Regions from separate parts of the Streptomyces sp. NPDC002490 genome, predicted to be linked through region 2. Evidence: riboswitches for the same ligand, from Rfam matches in the RefSeq annotation. Region 2 holds a riboswitch; the other holds the start of a gene.
What was found. A riboswitch is a leader RNA that binds a small molecule or an ion and turns the genes downstream of it on or off. The one in region 2 is predicted to bind S-adenosylmethionine.

Region 1: it holds a riboswitch for S-adenosylmethionine, as region 2 does, so the genes downstream of both, ABT092_RS11470 (aminotransferase class V-fold PLP-dependent enzyme) here and thrC (threonine synthase) in region 2, are expected to answer to the same signal.

The regions. Positions count from the first base shown of each region.
Region 1 covers NZ_JBEOWM010000014.1:48,501-55,924, reverse strand. Annotated here, with positions in the region: gene ABT092_RS11490 (sensor histidine kinase) at 1-50, shown strand, start outside; gene ABT092_RS11485 (response regulator transcription factor) at 47-709, shown strand; gene ABT092_RS11480 (SLC13 family permease) at 908-2,302, shown strand; gene ABT092_RS11475 (glycerate kinase) at 2,369-3,589, shown strand; gene ABT092_RS11470 (aminotransferase class V-fold PLP-dependent enzyme) at 3,532-4,920, opposite strand; SAM riboswitch class IV at 5,166-5,282, opposite strand; gene trpD (anthranilate phosphoribosyltransferase) at 5,390-6,454, opposite strand; gene qcrB (cytochrome bc1 complex cytochrome b subunit) at 6,674-7,424, opposite strand, start outside.
Region 2 covers NZ_JBEOWM010000018.1:121,044-128,467, reverse strand. Annotated here, with positions in the region: gene groL (chaperonin GroEL) at 1-1,241, opposite strand, end outside; gene ABT092_RS14425 (cold-shock protein) at 1,693-1,896, opposite strand; gene ABT092_RS14420 (MoaD/ThiS family protein) at 2,320-2,595, opposite strand; gene thrC (threonine synthase) at 2,721-4,016, opposite strand; SAM riboswitch class I at 4,034-4,210, opposite strand; gene ABT092_RS14410 (glucosyl-3-phosphoglycerate synthase) at 4,343-5,302, shown strand; gene ABT092_RS14405 (hypothetical protein) at 5,609-5,890, shown strand; gene ABT092_RS14400 (alpha,alpha-trehalose-phosphate synthase (UDP-forming)) at 5,871-7,304, shown strand; gene otsB (trehalose-phosphatase) at 7,323-7,424, opposite strand, start outside.

The DNA of each region.
Region 1 (7,424 bases), on a different contig from region 2:
CCATCCTGCTGACCGCCGGCGAGGAGCCCGCTGAGGAGGCCGTGCCGTGAACCGGATACTCATCGTGGAGGACGAGGAACGCATCGCCTCCTTCGTGGAGAAGGGACTGCGCGCCAACGGCTTCGCCACCACCGTCGTCGGCGACGGCGAGGCCGCCTACGAGTACGCCGTCACCGGCGGCTTCGACCTCATCGTGCTCGACATAGGGCTGCCCGGGAAGGACGGCTTCACCGTCCTGCGGCAGCTGCGCGAGGCCCGCGTCTCGGTCCCCGTGATCGTGCTCACCGCCCGGGACTCGGTGCGGGACACCGTCGCCGGACTCGAAGGCGGCGCCGACGACTGGATGACCAAGCCGTTCCGCTTCGAGGAACTGCTCGCCCGGGTCCGGCTCCGGATGCGCACCGCCGCCCGGGCCCCCGAGGTGACGGTGCTGCGCAACGGGGAGCTCAGCCTCGACCTGCGCACCCGCCGGGCCCGCTCCGGACAGCGCACGGTCGACCTGACCGCCCGCGAGTTCGTCCTGCTCGAACTGTTCCTGCGCCACCCCGGACAGGTCCTGTCCCGGGAACAGATCCTGTCCCACGTGTGGGGGTACGACTTCGACCCCGGCTCCAACATCGTGGACGTGTACGTCCGGGCGCTGCGCAAGAAGCTGGGCGCGGACCGGGTGGAGACCGTCCGCGGCATGGGCTACCGGCTGCCCGAGTAGCCGCAGGACTCCGCTGTCCCCCACCCCGCACGGGGTCACCCACGGTGCGCGCCCGCGCACTCCGGTGGCCCCGTGCAGGCGTCTTCGCCCGCCGGTGCCGGCGGGGCCCGCCTTCCGTGAAGTTCCCTTCATCAACGGCTCATGGAGCACTCACCGCCCGGGTGAAACCTTCTTCATGTGACTGTGAACTACCGGCAAATGGCGACCCTGTGCGTGGCCCTGAGCATCTGTGCGGTGCTCGTGGTACCCGGCAACTTCCCGGGACTGGGCGGCGACGCGCGGATCACGCTGGCCGTCTTCGCGCTGGCCACCTGCGCGTGGATCGGCACCCCGATCGACGACACCTACATCGCGCTCGGCGCCGGACTCGCCCTCACCGCCACCGGCGTGATCAGCAGCGACGCGCTGTTCGGCACGCTCGGCGACGACACCGTGTGGCTGCTGATCTGCGCCTTCGTGCTGGCCGCAGCGGTCTCCCGGACCGGGCTGGCCGGCCGCGCCGCGGCCTTCCTGGTCAGCGGCGCCCGCAACGTCCGTCAACTCGTGCACCTGACGACGGCCGCCCTGGTGGTGACCGCGTTCGCGGTGCCCGCCACCTCCGGCCGGGCCGCGCTCGCCATGCCGGTCTTCCTGGCCCTGGCCAAGGTCCTCGCCGACCGCAAGCGCCTGGTGGTGATGCTCGCCCTGCTGTTCCCCACGGTGATCCTGCTCTCCGCGGTCGCCACCCTGATCGGCGCGGGCGCGCACCTGATCACCGTGTCCGTGCTCTGGGACGCGGTGGGCCAGCGGATCGGCTTCACCGAATGGCTGCTCATCGGCCTGCCGTTGGCGATCGTCTCCTCCCACCTGGCCGCCGAGGTGGTGCTCTTCACCACCACCAAGCGCGCCGACCGCGAAGGCCCCGTCCAGATCACCGCCGAGGAGATCCAGGAGCACAGCGAGCGGCCCGTCACCGGACCCTGGGAGCCGGCCGAGACCCGCTGCGCCCTGCTGCTCGCCACCGTGATCGCCCTGTGGTGCAGCGAGCCGCTGCACCGGGTGCCGCCCGCCGTGGTGGCCCTGATCGGTGCGGTCGTGGCCTCCTCCCCCGCACTGGGCACGGTGCGGCTCAAGGACGCCCTGAAGACGGTGCCCTGGTCGATGCTGCTGTTCATGGCGGCCACCATGGCCATGGGCCTGGCCCTGTCCGACTCCGGGGCCGCCGCCTGGCTGGTGGGCGGCATCCCGCTGGACCTGCCGCCGTGGCTGTTCCTCGCCGTGGTCATCACCGTGTCCACCGGCGCCCACCTGCTCCTCCAGTCGCGCTCCGCGCGCTCCTCGGTGCTGGTGCCGCTGGTCGTCGCGGCAGCGGCCTCCGCCGGGGTCAACCCGGTGGCCGCGGCCCTCGCCTCCACCGCCGCCGCCGGCTTCTGCCACACCCTGCCGGCCTCGGCCAAGCCCGTCACGCTCTACTCCGACGTGCCCGGCATCCCGACCTACACCCCGGGGGACCTGCTGCGGATGTCCGCCGTGCTGGCTCCGCTCACCGCCGTGCTGGTGCTGCTGTTCGCCGTCGCGGTCTGGCCGCTGCTGGGCGTCCCCCTCACCCCCTGACCGGGGCTTCGGCCCCGCACCCGCGGGCGATCCGCCCGCACACCCTCACCCCCAGGAGTACCCACGATGCTCACCCGATTCGCCGTCGCCCCCAGCGGCTTCAAGGAGTCCCTGTCCGCCGAAGCCGCCGCCGAAGCCATCGCCGCCGGCGTGCGCAGGGTGCTCCCCGACGCCGAGATCGACCTGATACCGCTGGTCGACGGCGGCGAGGGCACCGCCCGCGCCCTGGCCACGGCGTCCGGCGGACGGTTGGTCCCGCTGCGGGCCACCGGCCCCACCGGGGAGCGCATCGGCACCCACTTCGCCCTGCTCGGCGACGCCGAGGGCACCGCCGTGGTCGAGATGGCCGCGATCGCCGGGCTCTCCCTGGTGCCCCGGGGCCTGCGGGACCCGGGGGCCACCACCACCTACGGCGTCGGCGAGTTGATCCTCGCCGCCCTCGACGCCGGGGCCCGGCACGTCCTCGTCGGCTGCGGCGACTCCGGGACCTCCGACGGCGGCGCGGGCGCCCTCCAAGCGCTCGGTGCCCGACTGCTGGACGCGGACGGCGAGGAACTCCCGCGCGGCGGCGGCGCCCTGTCCCGGCTGGACCGCATCGACGCCACCGGGCTGGACCCGCGGCTGGCCGAGACCCGCATCCGGGTCGCCTGCAACCCGTACAACGTGCTGTGCGGGGAGCGCGGGGTGGCCCGGGTCTTCGGCCCGCAGAAGGGCGCGACCCCCGAGCAGGTGGAGCAGTTGGCCGCCGCCCTGGAGCACTGGGCCGCCGTTCTCACCCGTGACCTCAAGGTGCCCACCGACCTGTGCCACGGCCGCGGCACCGGAGCCTCCGGCGGCCTCGGCGCCGGACTCGCCGCGCTGGGCGCCGAGTTGCTGCCCCGGTTCGAGGTGCTGCTGGACCGCATCGGGCTCGACGAGCGGCTGGCCCGCGCCGACCTGGTCATCACCGCCGAGGGCGCGCTGGACCACCAGACCCCGCGCGGCAAGGTCCCCGCCGAGGTCGCCCGCCGCGCCAAGCTGCACGACCGCCCGGTGTTGGCGCTGGCCGGCACCCTGGGCGAGGGCGCCCACCGGGTGCGCTCGGTCGGGGTGGACGCCTACGCGTCGATCATGCCCGCGCCGATGGACCTCACCGAGGCGCTCGGCCGCGGCGGCGAGTTGCTCACCGACGCCACCGAACGCGCCCTGCGGATGGTCCAGCTCGGCACCCGGCTGTCCGGGGGCCGTCCTCAGGAGCCGGTGGGCGCCGTCCGGTCCGGCACGCAGCGCCCGTCCTCGGTGCGGTAGCTCCAGCGGGCGCCCTCGACGACGAGTTCCCGCACGGCCCGGACGAACCGGTCCACGTGCTCGTCGGGGGTGCCCGCGCCGAAGCTGACCCGGACCGCGTTCAGCGAACGCTCCCCGGGTGCGGCCTCGGGCGCCCCGCACTCCCCCGGGTCCTGCGGGTCGGTGCCCAACAGGGTGCGCACCAGCGGGTGGGCGCAGAACAGCCCGTCGCGCACCCCGATCCCGTACTCGGCGGAGAGCGCGGCGGCGAAGTGCGAGCTGTTCCAGCCGTCCACCACGAAGGAGAGGACGCCGACCCGGGGCGCGTCGTCCCCGAACAGCGACAGCACCCGCACCTGGGGCACCTCGGCCAAGCCGGCGCGCACCCGGTCGATCAGCTCCTGCTCCCGGGCCACCAGACGGTCGAACCCGGCCTCGGTGAGCGCCGTGCAGGCGGAGGCGATGGCGTAGGCGCCGATCACGTTGGGGGAACCGGCCTCGTGGCGGGCCGCGTCCTCGTGCCACTCCACGTCCACGCCCCCGTCGGCCCGGCGCGACACCTTCCGGGAGGCACCGCCGCCGGCCAGGTACGGCTCGGCCGTGCGCAGCCAGTCCGCGCGCCCGGCGAGCACCCCGGAGCCGAAGGGGGCGTAGAGCTTGTGTCCGGAGAAGGCGATCCAGTCGACGTCCAGGTCCGCCACGTCCACCGGGTGGTGCGGGGCGAGTTGGGCCGCGTCCAGCACGATCCGGGCGCCGTGGGCGTGCGCGGCGGCGGCCAGTTCGCGCACCGGCCACAGCTCCCCGGTGACGTTGGAGGCGCCGGTCACGCAGACCAGTGCCGGCCCGTACGGGTCGCGGTCGGCCAGCGCCCGCTCCAGGGTGTCCACCGCCTCGGCGGGGGTGCGCGGCGCGTCCAGGTAGGTGACGCGGGCGTCGCGCCAGGGCAGCAGGGAGGCGTGGTGCTCGGTCTCGAAGACGAACACCTGGCAGCCCGCGGGCAGGGCGGCGGCGAGCAGGTTCAGCGAGTCGGTGGTGGAGCGGGTGAACACCACCTGGTCGCCCTCCCGGCAGCCGAGGAACCCGGCGACGGTCCGGCGGGCGTTCTCGAACAGGTCGGTGGAGAGCTGGGAGAGGTAGCCGGCGCCCCGGTGGACGCTGCCGTAGTAGGGGGCGTAGGCGGCGACGTCGTCCCAGACCCGCTGGAGGGCGGGGGCGCTGGCGGCGTAGTCGAGCGCCGCGTAGGTCACCTCGCCGCCGGTGACGAGGGGGACGGTCACCTCGCGGCCCAGCACGGGCAGCAGCGGTTCGGCGGCGGTGCAGGCGGGCTCGGCGGTGGTGGCACGTGCGGACATGACGGACTCCCGGGTGAGGCAGGGCGCGTCTGAGCCACGCCGGACCGCCGCGCGGCGGGACGTCGACCGGCACCGGACGGCGGAGCGCACGGACCGGAACGGGACGGGGCGTGGGAGGACGCGGGAAGGGGTGAAGGGACACACCGGACGGGGCGTGCGCGGAGGTGGGGCGCTGCGCCCTATCGCATTCGCTTGCTCACGGAAACCGCTCCCTCGACGACCAGGACCCCTGGAGAGACGCGAGGGGTCCGCGCTTGCCGTAGACCTCGCTGCCTACGACCTGGTCTTCACCCGGGGCACCCCGCCACGGACGGAGGGTTGCCGGACAGCAGGCCGGGGCCGATGCGCTGTCACTCATGACCTGGGATGCATCATGCCAGACGATCGCGCGGGCGCACCACCCCGTCCCGGCGGTGCGCCGCCGGCCGCCCCGCACGGGGCGGGACGGCCGGCGGGAGGACGGGTGCGGTCAGGCGTTGGTGGCGGCGACCCAGCGCTCCAGGACCCGGTGGGCCGCACCGGAGTCGATCGACTCGGCGGCGCGCGCCAGGCCGGTGCGGATCTGCTCGGTCAACGGCTCGGTGCCGGGCGTCAGCGCCACCAGGGCCGCCGCCGAGTTCAGCAACACCGCGTCCCGCACCGGTCCGGTCTCGCCCGCGAGCAGCCGGCGGGTCACCTCCGCGTTGTGGGAGGCGTCCGCCCCGCGCAGCGCCTCCACCGGCACCAGGTCGATGCCGACCTCCCGGGGGTCGAAGCGCTGTTCGGCCACCGCGCCGTCGCGCACCACCCACACCGTGGAGGGGGCGGTGGTGGTCAGTTCGTCCAGGCCGTCGTCGCCGCGGAAGACCAGGGCGGAGGAGCCGCGTTCGGCGAGCACGCCGGCGACCACCGGCGCCATCCGCGCGTCGGCGACCCCGGTGGCCTGCGCCCGGACCCGGGCCGGATTGGTGAGCGGGCCGAGGAAGTTGAAGACGGTGCGGATGCCCAGTTCCTTGCGGGCGGCGCCGACGTGCCGCATGGCCGGGTGGAACTTGGCGGCGAAGCAGAAGGTGATCCCGGCCTCCTCGGCGACCTCCGCCACCCGCTCCGGCGTCAGTTCCAGATCGACGCCCAGCTTCTCCAGCACGTCGGAGGCCCCGCTCGCGGAGGAGGCGGCGCGGTTGCCGTGCTTGACGACCTTGGCCCCGGTCCCGGCGACGACGATCGCGGACATGGTGGAGATGTTGACGGTGCGGGCGTTGTCGCCGCCGGTGCCGACGATGTCCACGCTGGGACCGGGCACCTCGATGGTGCGGGCGTGCCGGTACATGGCGTCGACGAGTCCGGTGAGCTCCTCCACGGTCTCGCCCTTGGCCCGCAGGGCGACGGCGAAGCCGGCGATCTGCGCGTCGGTGGCCTCCCCCTGCATGATCCGGTCCATCGCCCAGGCGGTGGCGTCGGCGCTCTGGTCCGCCCCCGAGAGCAAGGCGGTGAGGACCTCCGGCCAGGAACGGGCCGCCAGGGTGTCGCCTCCGGCGGGGGTCACAGCGCTCATGGGTCGCTCCTGGGTGCGGGCCGTGCGGGGTGCGTACGGCGTACGGGGACGGGGCCGCCCGGAGGGGCGGCCGTCGACGTCGCGTGTCGTGCGGTGTCGTCGTGCCTGGGGATCCACCCTATCGAGGCGCGGAGGACGCGAAGGGCCCCGTCCGTGCAGTGGACGGGGCCCTTCGGGTGGCGACCCGCCGGGGCCCGTGCGGGCCCCGGCGCGGGAGACTCAGTGGTGGCCGTGGCCGCTCTGGATCTCCTTGTACTCCTCGACGCTGGGCTTCTCGATCTGCCCCTGCTCGCCGTAGTAGCCCTTGGAGAGACGGGCCCGCAGCTTCTGCACCGGGGAGACCTTGCGCTTCACGCCGTTCTCGTCGACCAGCGGGCCGATCTCGACCGGCTTGTACTGCTCGTGCTGGGTGAGCGTGTGCAGCTGCTCCTGGTTGAGCGGCTCGTGGACCTCGATGAACTCACCGTGCGGCAGGCGCTTGATGATGCCGGACTCGCGTCCGTGCAGCACCTTGTCCCGGTCCCGGCGCTGGAGGCCGAGGCAGATCCGCTTGGTGACGATGAAGGCCACGACCGGCCCCACGAAGAACGCGATGCGGACGAACCAGGTGATCGCGTTGATCGAGAGGTGGAAGTGCGTGGCGACGAGGTCGTTGCCACCGCCGATCAGCATGACCACGTACCAGGTGATCCAGGCGACGCCCACGGCCGTACGGGTCGGAGCGTTGCGCGGACGGTCCAGCAGGTGGTGCTCGCGCTTGTCACCGGTGACCCAGGACTCGATGAACGGGTAGACCGCGATCGCGACCAGCACCAGCGGGAAGACCATCAGCGGGATGAACACGCCCAGGACGAGGGTGTGTCCGGCGAAGTTGATCTCCCAACCCGGCATGACGCGGATCAGGCCCTCGGAGAAGCCCATGTACCAGTCGGGCTGGGCGCCGGTGCCGACCATGTCGGGTCGGTAGGGG
Region 2 (7,424 bases):
CCACCACCGGCGACGATGCCCTCCTCGACGGCGGCCTTCGCGTTGCGGACGGCGTCCTCGATGCGGTGCTTGCGCTCCTTGAGCTCCACCTCGGTGGCGGCACCGGCCTTGATGACGGCCACGCCGCCGGCGAGCTTCGCCAGGCGCTCCTGGAGCTTCTCGCGGTCGTAGTCCGAGTCGGAGTTCTCGATCTCGGCGCGGATCTGGTTCACGCGACCGGCGACCTGGTCGGTGTCACCGGCACCGTCGACGATGGTGGTCTCGTCCTTGGTGATGACGACCTTGCGGGCGCGGCCCAGGAGGTCCAGGGTCGCGTTCTCCAGCTTGAGGCCGACCTCCTCGGAGATGACCTCGCCGCCGGTCAGGATGGCGATGTCGCCGAGCATGGCCTTGCGGCGGTCGCCGAAGCCCGGGGCCTTGACGGCGACGGACTTGAAGGTGCCGCGGATCTTGTTGACGACCAGGGTCGACAGGGCCTCGCCCTCGACGTCCTCGGCGATGATCAGCAGCGGCTTGCCGGACTGCATGACCTTCTCCAGCAGCGGCAGCAGGTCCTTGACGTTGCCGATCTTGGAGTTGGCGATCAGGATGTACGGGTCGTCCAGGGACGCCTCCATACGCTCCATGTCGGTGGCGAAGTACGCCGAGATGTAGCCCTTGTCGAAGCGCATGCCCTCGGTGAGTTCCAGCTCCAGACCGAAGGTCTGGGACTCCTCGACGGTGATGACGCCTTCCTTGCCGACCTTGTCCATGGCCTCGGCGATGAGGTCGCCGATCTGGGTGTCGGCGGCGGAGATGGAGGCGGTGGAGGCGATCTGCTCCTTGGTCTCCACGTCCTTGGCCTGCTCCAGCAGGGCGGCGGAGACGGCCTCGACGGCCTTCTCGATGCCGCGCTTGAGGGCCATCGGGTTGGCGCCCGCGGCGACGTTGCGCAGACCCTCGCGGACCAGCGCCTGGGCGAGGACGGTCGCGGTCGTCGTGCCGTCACCGGCGACGTCGTCCGTCTTCTTCGCGACCTCCTTGACCAGCTCGGCGCCGATCTTCTCGTAGGGGTCTTCGAGCTCGATCTCCTTGGCGATGGAGACACCATCGTTGGTGATCGTGGGGGCGCCCCACTTCTTCTCAAGGACGACGTTGCGGCCCTTGGGGCCGAGGGTGACCTTGACGGCGTCGGCGAGCTGGTTCATACCGCGCTCAAGGCCGCGCCGCGCCTCCTCGTCGAACGCGATGATCTTGGCCATGTGAAGTGGTCCTCCCGGACTGAAGGGGGTCCTACCCGCGCCCTTACGGCGTGGGAGCGGATGGTTCGGACCGCGCTGGCGCCCGCGACGGACGGCCTACGACACCGGGTGAGGGATGCCCCCGCCCGGTCCGCGGGCCTCACCGACCCGGTCCTTCGTAGCACTCTCACTCGTAGAGTGCTAACGCCAATGATTAGCACTCGACAGGTGCGAGTGCAAGCGGCTTGCCCTTGCGACATACCGCCGCCATCGCTTCCGTGCAGGTCAGGGCGGTTCGGCCAACCGAAGCACGACCGGGGCGCGACCGAATGCGGGAACGGTGTCGCCGGGGCGCGGGGGCGCGACAGGGGGCGGGCGGGAACGGGCGGCGGGCGGGGGCGGACAGCACGGAGGGTCCGCACCCTGTCGGGGTGCGGACCCTCCGGAACGTCGCAGCCAGTCGACGCCGGCGTCAGACGGCCAAACGGACCATATCGGCCTGCGGCCCCTTCTGACCCTGCGAAATCTCGAACTCGACCCGCTGACCCTCTTCGAGGGTGCGGTACCCGTCCATCTGGATGGCGCTGTAGTGGACGAAAACATCCGCACCACCGTCGACCGCGATGAAGCCGTAGCCCTTCTCCGCGTTGAACCACTTGACGGTGCCCTGAGCCATGCCTAACTCCCCTATTACTGGCCCTTGCACAGGACCGCACTTCGCGGGCCCGGGTCAGACCTCCACCCCCCAACGGTTGGGGGTGTGCGCCGGAACGCGTCGACCGCCGCTGAATGTATCTGTCCAACTGCCGTCTGCAACAGGTCAACTGGACGAGAAATCCGGGGACGGCCGCTCGGAGAAAGGCGGATGACCGGCGCGAATTCAGGGCAACTCGGGCCGGTCAAATGTGATGAAAGGGCCAATTCGGTAATGCTCTTTGGCTGCTTCTTGTCGGCGCGCGGCTGAGAAGTCATATGTGTGAAGCACAAATGCGCGAGCCATTTCCCCAACCCTACCGCGTTCAATCCTCATGAATGACCCCCTCCGCTTCTCTTGCGGAGGGGGTCGAGGTGATGACGGAGCGTCAGCCCCGGCGGAGGCTCAGCCGCCGGCGACGGCCGGGATGATCGAGATGCCCGCGCCGTCCGGGGTGGCGGTGGCGAGGCCCTGCTCGAAGCGGACGTCGTCGTCGTTCACGTACACGTTGACGAAGCGGCGCAGCTTGCCCTGGTCGTCCAGGACCCGACCGGCGATGCCCGCGTGGTTCTTCTCCAGGTCGGCGATGACCTCGCTGAGGGTCGCCCCCTCGGCGGGAACCTCGGCCTGGCCGCCGGTGTACGTGCGCAGGATGGTCGGGATGCGAACGGTGACACTCATGAGAAGACCTTTCCGGTCGTTTCCGGAGAGAACCGGAGAGAAGTGGAGGGAAGGGGAGGGAAGGGCGGGGGGAGTTTCGCGACCTCCCGCCCCGGGGACGTCAGGGGGCGGGAGGGGGTGGCGGTTCAGTCGGTGGCGAGGCCCGCCGCACGGAAGGCGTCGAGGTTCGGCTTGATGGTCGCGGTGGGACGGGCCCGGTCGGCGACCGCGTCCAGGGTCTTGAGCCCGTCGCCGGTGTTGATGGCGACGGTGGTCAGCGTCGGGTCGAGCTGCCCGCTCTCGATGAGCTTCTTGGTGACGCCGAGGGTGACGCCGCCCGCGGTCTCCGCGAAGATGCCCTCGGTCCGGGCCAGCAGCGAGATCGCCTCGACGACCGCGGTGTCGTCCACGTCCTCCACCGCACCGCCGGTGCGCCGGGCGATGTCGAGGACGTAGGGGCCGTCCGCCGGGTTGCCGATGGCCAGCGACTTGGCGATGGTGTCGGGCTTCTGCGGGCGGACCACGTCGTGGCCGGCCTTGAAGGCGGTGGAGACCGGGGAGCAGCCGGTGGCCTGGGCGCCGAAGATCTTGTAGGGCTTGTCGGCGACCAGCCCGAGCTTGATCAGCTCCTGGAGGCCCTTGTCGATCTTCGTGAGCTGGGAGCCCGAGGCGACGGGGATGACGATCTGGTCCGGGATCTCCCAGCCGAGCTGCTCGCAGATCTCGTACGCCAGGGTCTTGGAGCCCTCGCCGTAGTACGGACGCAGGTTGACGTTGGTGAAGCCCCAGCCCTCGCCCAGCGGGTCGCCGATCAGTTCGGAGCAGAAACGATTCACATCGTCGTAGGTGCCCTCGATGGCGACGAGTTCGCCCCCGTAGACGGCGGCGGTGACGACCTTGGCCTGCTCCAGGTCGTGCGGGATGAAGACGCAGGAGCGCAGCCCCGCCCGGGCGGCGGCGGCGCCGACCGCGCCGGCGAGGTTGCCGGTGGAGGAGCAGGAGAGCGTGGTGTAGCCGAAGGCGCGGGCGGCCTCGACGGCCTGGGCGACGACCCGGTCCTTGAAGGAGTGCGTCGGGTTGCCGGAGTCGTCCTTGACGTACAGCCGGCCGGTGACGCCCAGCTCGCGGGCGAGGTTGTCGGCCTTGACGAGCTGCGTCCAGCCGGGGTTCAGGTTGGGCTTGCTGGCCACGTCGGCGGGGACGGGCAACAGCGGGGCGTAGCGCCAGATGTTCTCGGGGCCGGACTCGATCTTCTTGCGGAGCCCCTCCGGGTCGCCGACCGGGAAGTCGTAGGCGACTTCGAGGGGCCCGAAACAGAGCTCGCAGGCGAAGATCGGGCCGAGCGCGAACCGCTCCCCGCACTCCCGGCAGGAGAGTGCCGCGGCGGGACCCAGGTCGACGGTGGTGGTGTCGGTGGTGGACGCGGCGGTCTGAACAGCCATGGTGGCGAGGCCCTCTCTCCTCATCTTCCCCGTGACGCGTTTCGTCACGAGACGGAATTGGCACCTTCCCGAGTCGGGAGCCTCGCGGGCCGTCCACCGTGATCGACGTGATCGTTCGGCGGCGGCGACGAGAACCGACTGGAGGGTTGCCGGGGCTTCAACGGGCCGTGTCCCTCTGCCCCTCTGGATGAGCGGTATGCGGTTGTCAGCGCTGCGGACCCGACGTGCGGCGGCCGTGCGCGTTGCTCAAGACTGTAACCGAAGGCCAGGACGGTTGAGATAGCCGTCCGCACCGCGAGATGGGTCACAGTAGGGAGCCACTGACCGTGCTGGAAGAGGTCGAGTCCTGGTTGAGCAGGCGTTCCTGGTCCGTGGCGGACCGTCCGCCGCACCAGCTCGTCGCGGCGAAACGGGCCTCGGGGTCCACGGTCAGTGTGGTGCTGCCCGCGCTGGACGAACAGGAGACGGTCGGCCAGATCGTGTCCGTGATACGCACCGAGCTGATGGCCGGACCAACGCCCCTGGTCGACGAGCTGGTGGTGGTCGACTCCGGCTCCACGGACCGGACTGCGGAGGTGGCCGGGGCGGCCGGGGCGCGGGTGGAGCACCGGGACGCGATCCTGCCGCGGCTGCCCGCGCTGCCCGGCAAGGGCGAGGTGCTGTGGCGGTCGCTACTGGTCACCCGGGGGGACGTGGTCTGCTTCGTGGACGCGGACCTGCGCGAGTTCTCGGCGGACTTCGTCCGCGGGATCGTCGGCCCGCTGCTCACCGAGCCGGACGTGCACTTCGTGAAGGCGATGTACGACCGGCCGTTCGGCGGCTCCCCCGCCGCGGGGGCGGGACAGGGCGGCCGGGTCACCGAACTGCTGGCCCGCCCGGTGCTCAACATGCACTGGCCGCGGCTGGCCGGATTCGTCCAGCCGCTGGGCGGGGAGTACGCGGCCCGGCGCTCGCTGCTGGAACGGCTGCCGTTCCCGGTGGGGTACGGGGTGGAGCTGGGGCTGTTGGTGGACGCCCTGCACAGCGTGGGGCTGGACGCCCTGGCGCAGGTGGACGTGGGGGTGCGCCGGCACCGGCACCAGGACGGCCAGGCACTGGGCCGGATGGCGGCGGCGGTCTACCGGACGGCACAGTTGCGGCTGGCCCGGGACCATCTGCTGTGGCCCGAGCTGACCCAGTTCGAGCGGGGCGCGCGGGGCTTCGAGCCGCGGACGTATCCGGTGGACACGGAGGAGCGTCCGCCGATGGCCTCGGTGGCGGAGTACGCGGCGCGACGGGTGGCGTGAGGGGGCGGGGGCGCGGGGCCACCGGAGGCGGGACGAGCGGCCGGATGCGGACCCCTCGCGCCGCCGGCGGGCGCGGTGACCGGGTGCGGTGACCGGGTGCGGTGATCGGGGCACGGGGCGGTGCGGACCGCGTGGCGCGCGGGCGCCCGTTCGGACCGCCGCCTAGATTGTCAGCTCGTGCGTGGATTCTTTGGTATTTTTCGCATTTTTAGGTTCTTCTCCACCGGGGCGGGTAAGGGCCACAGTGGTGGCGTCCGACGGCGCGCCGTGTGGACGGCAGGGGTTCTCGCGGCATCGGTGCTCACCGTGACGTCGGCTCCGGCCGCGTATCCGGTGGGCCTCCCCCGTGCGGGCGCCACCGTCGTCGTCCCCCCGGTGACCGAGGGGCGCACGGTGCAGCGCCGGGCCCCCGACCCGGAGTTCTCGCCCCATCTGTACGCGGGTCTGGCGCTCTCGCTGGGCGCGGTCGGCGGGCTGCTGGTGGCGACGGTGCGCAGCAAGACGGGTGCCCGCGGTGGCCGGGCGGGCCCGGGTTTGGGGGCCGACGAGGTGGGCGAGGTATCGCCGTATGGCTTCTTCCGAAGGTGAGCAGGGCGCCGGCATCCTGGTCGCGTCCAACCGCGGCCCGGTGAGCTTCGCGGTGGGCGAGGGCGGTGCGCTCACCGCCCGGCGGGGCGGCGGCGGGTTGGTGTCCGGGCTGTCCGCGATCGGGCCGGACGCCGATGCGGTCTGGGTGTGCGCGGCCCTCGGCGACGGCGACCGGGAGGCGGTCCGCCGCACGGGCGGCGCCCTCGATCCCGCGGACACCGGCGGTCAGCGGGTGCGCATGCTGGACGTCCCGCCGGACGTGTTCGCGGACGCCTACAACGGCATCGCCAACTCCGTGCTGTGGTTCGTCCACCACATGCTGTACCAGACCCCGCTGGAGCCGGTGTTCGACGCCGGGTTCCGGGTGCGGTGGGCCGCCTACGAGGAGTACAACGCGGCCTTCGCCCGGGCCCTGGCCGAGGAGGCCGCCGAGGGTGCGGCGGTGCTGGTGCAGGACTACCACCTGGCGCTGGTCCCGGGACTGCTCCGGGAGCTCCGCCCGGACCTGCGGATCGGCCACTTCTCGCACACCCCGTGGGCCCCGGTGGACTACTTCCGGCTGCTCCCCGACGACGTGGCCGAGCAGCTGCTGCGGGGCATCCTGGGCGCCGACCGGGCGGCGTTCCTCACCCGCCGGTGGGCGGACGCGTTCACCGCCTGCTGCGAGGCGATCACCGGGGGCACCGGCTCCACCCGGATCGGGGTGCACGGCCTCGGTGCGGACGCCGACTTCCTGCGCGAACGGGCCCACCGCGCCGACGTCGAGGAACGGATGGCGGTGCTGCGCGGACAGATCGGCACCGCCCCGGACGGCAGCGCCCGCCGCACGATCGTCCGCGTCGACCGCACCGAACTCTCCAAGAACATCGTGCGCGGGCTGCTCGCCTACCGGGACCTGCTGGAGCGCCGCCCCGAGTGGCGGGGCCGGGTGGTGCACGTGGCGTTCGCCTACCCCTCGCGGCAGGACCTCGCGGTCTACCGCGACTACACGGCCGAGGTGTCCCGGCTGGCGCGGGAGATCAACACCGCCTACGGCGAACCGGGTTGGACGCCGGTGGTGCTGCACGTGGAGGACGACTTCGCCCGCTCGCTGGCCGCGTACCGGCTGGCGGACGTGGCGCTGGTGAACCCGGTGCGGGACGGGATGAACCTGGTGGCGAAGGAGGTCCCGGTGGTCTCCGACCGGGGCTGCGTGCTGGTGCTGTCCCGGGAGGCGGGCGCCTTCGAGGAGCTCGGGGAGCACGCGCTGACCGTCAACCCGTACGACGTCACCGCCACCGCGGACGCCCTGCACACCGCGCTGACCCTGCCCGGGGCGGAGCGCGCCGAGCGGACCGAGCGCCTCGCCGCGGCGGCCACCGCGCTCCCCCCGGCCCGCTGGTTCCTCGACCAACTGCGGGCCCTGGACGCCTGATCGGCCCGGGGCCGGCGGTCAGCCCCGTCCGTCGACCGCCGCGGCGAGGGCGGCCAACAGGGCGACGACGCCGGCCGGGCCGTCCACCACCAGGTCGGCGCGGTCGGCGAGTTCGGTGAC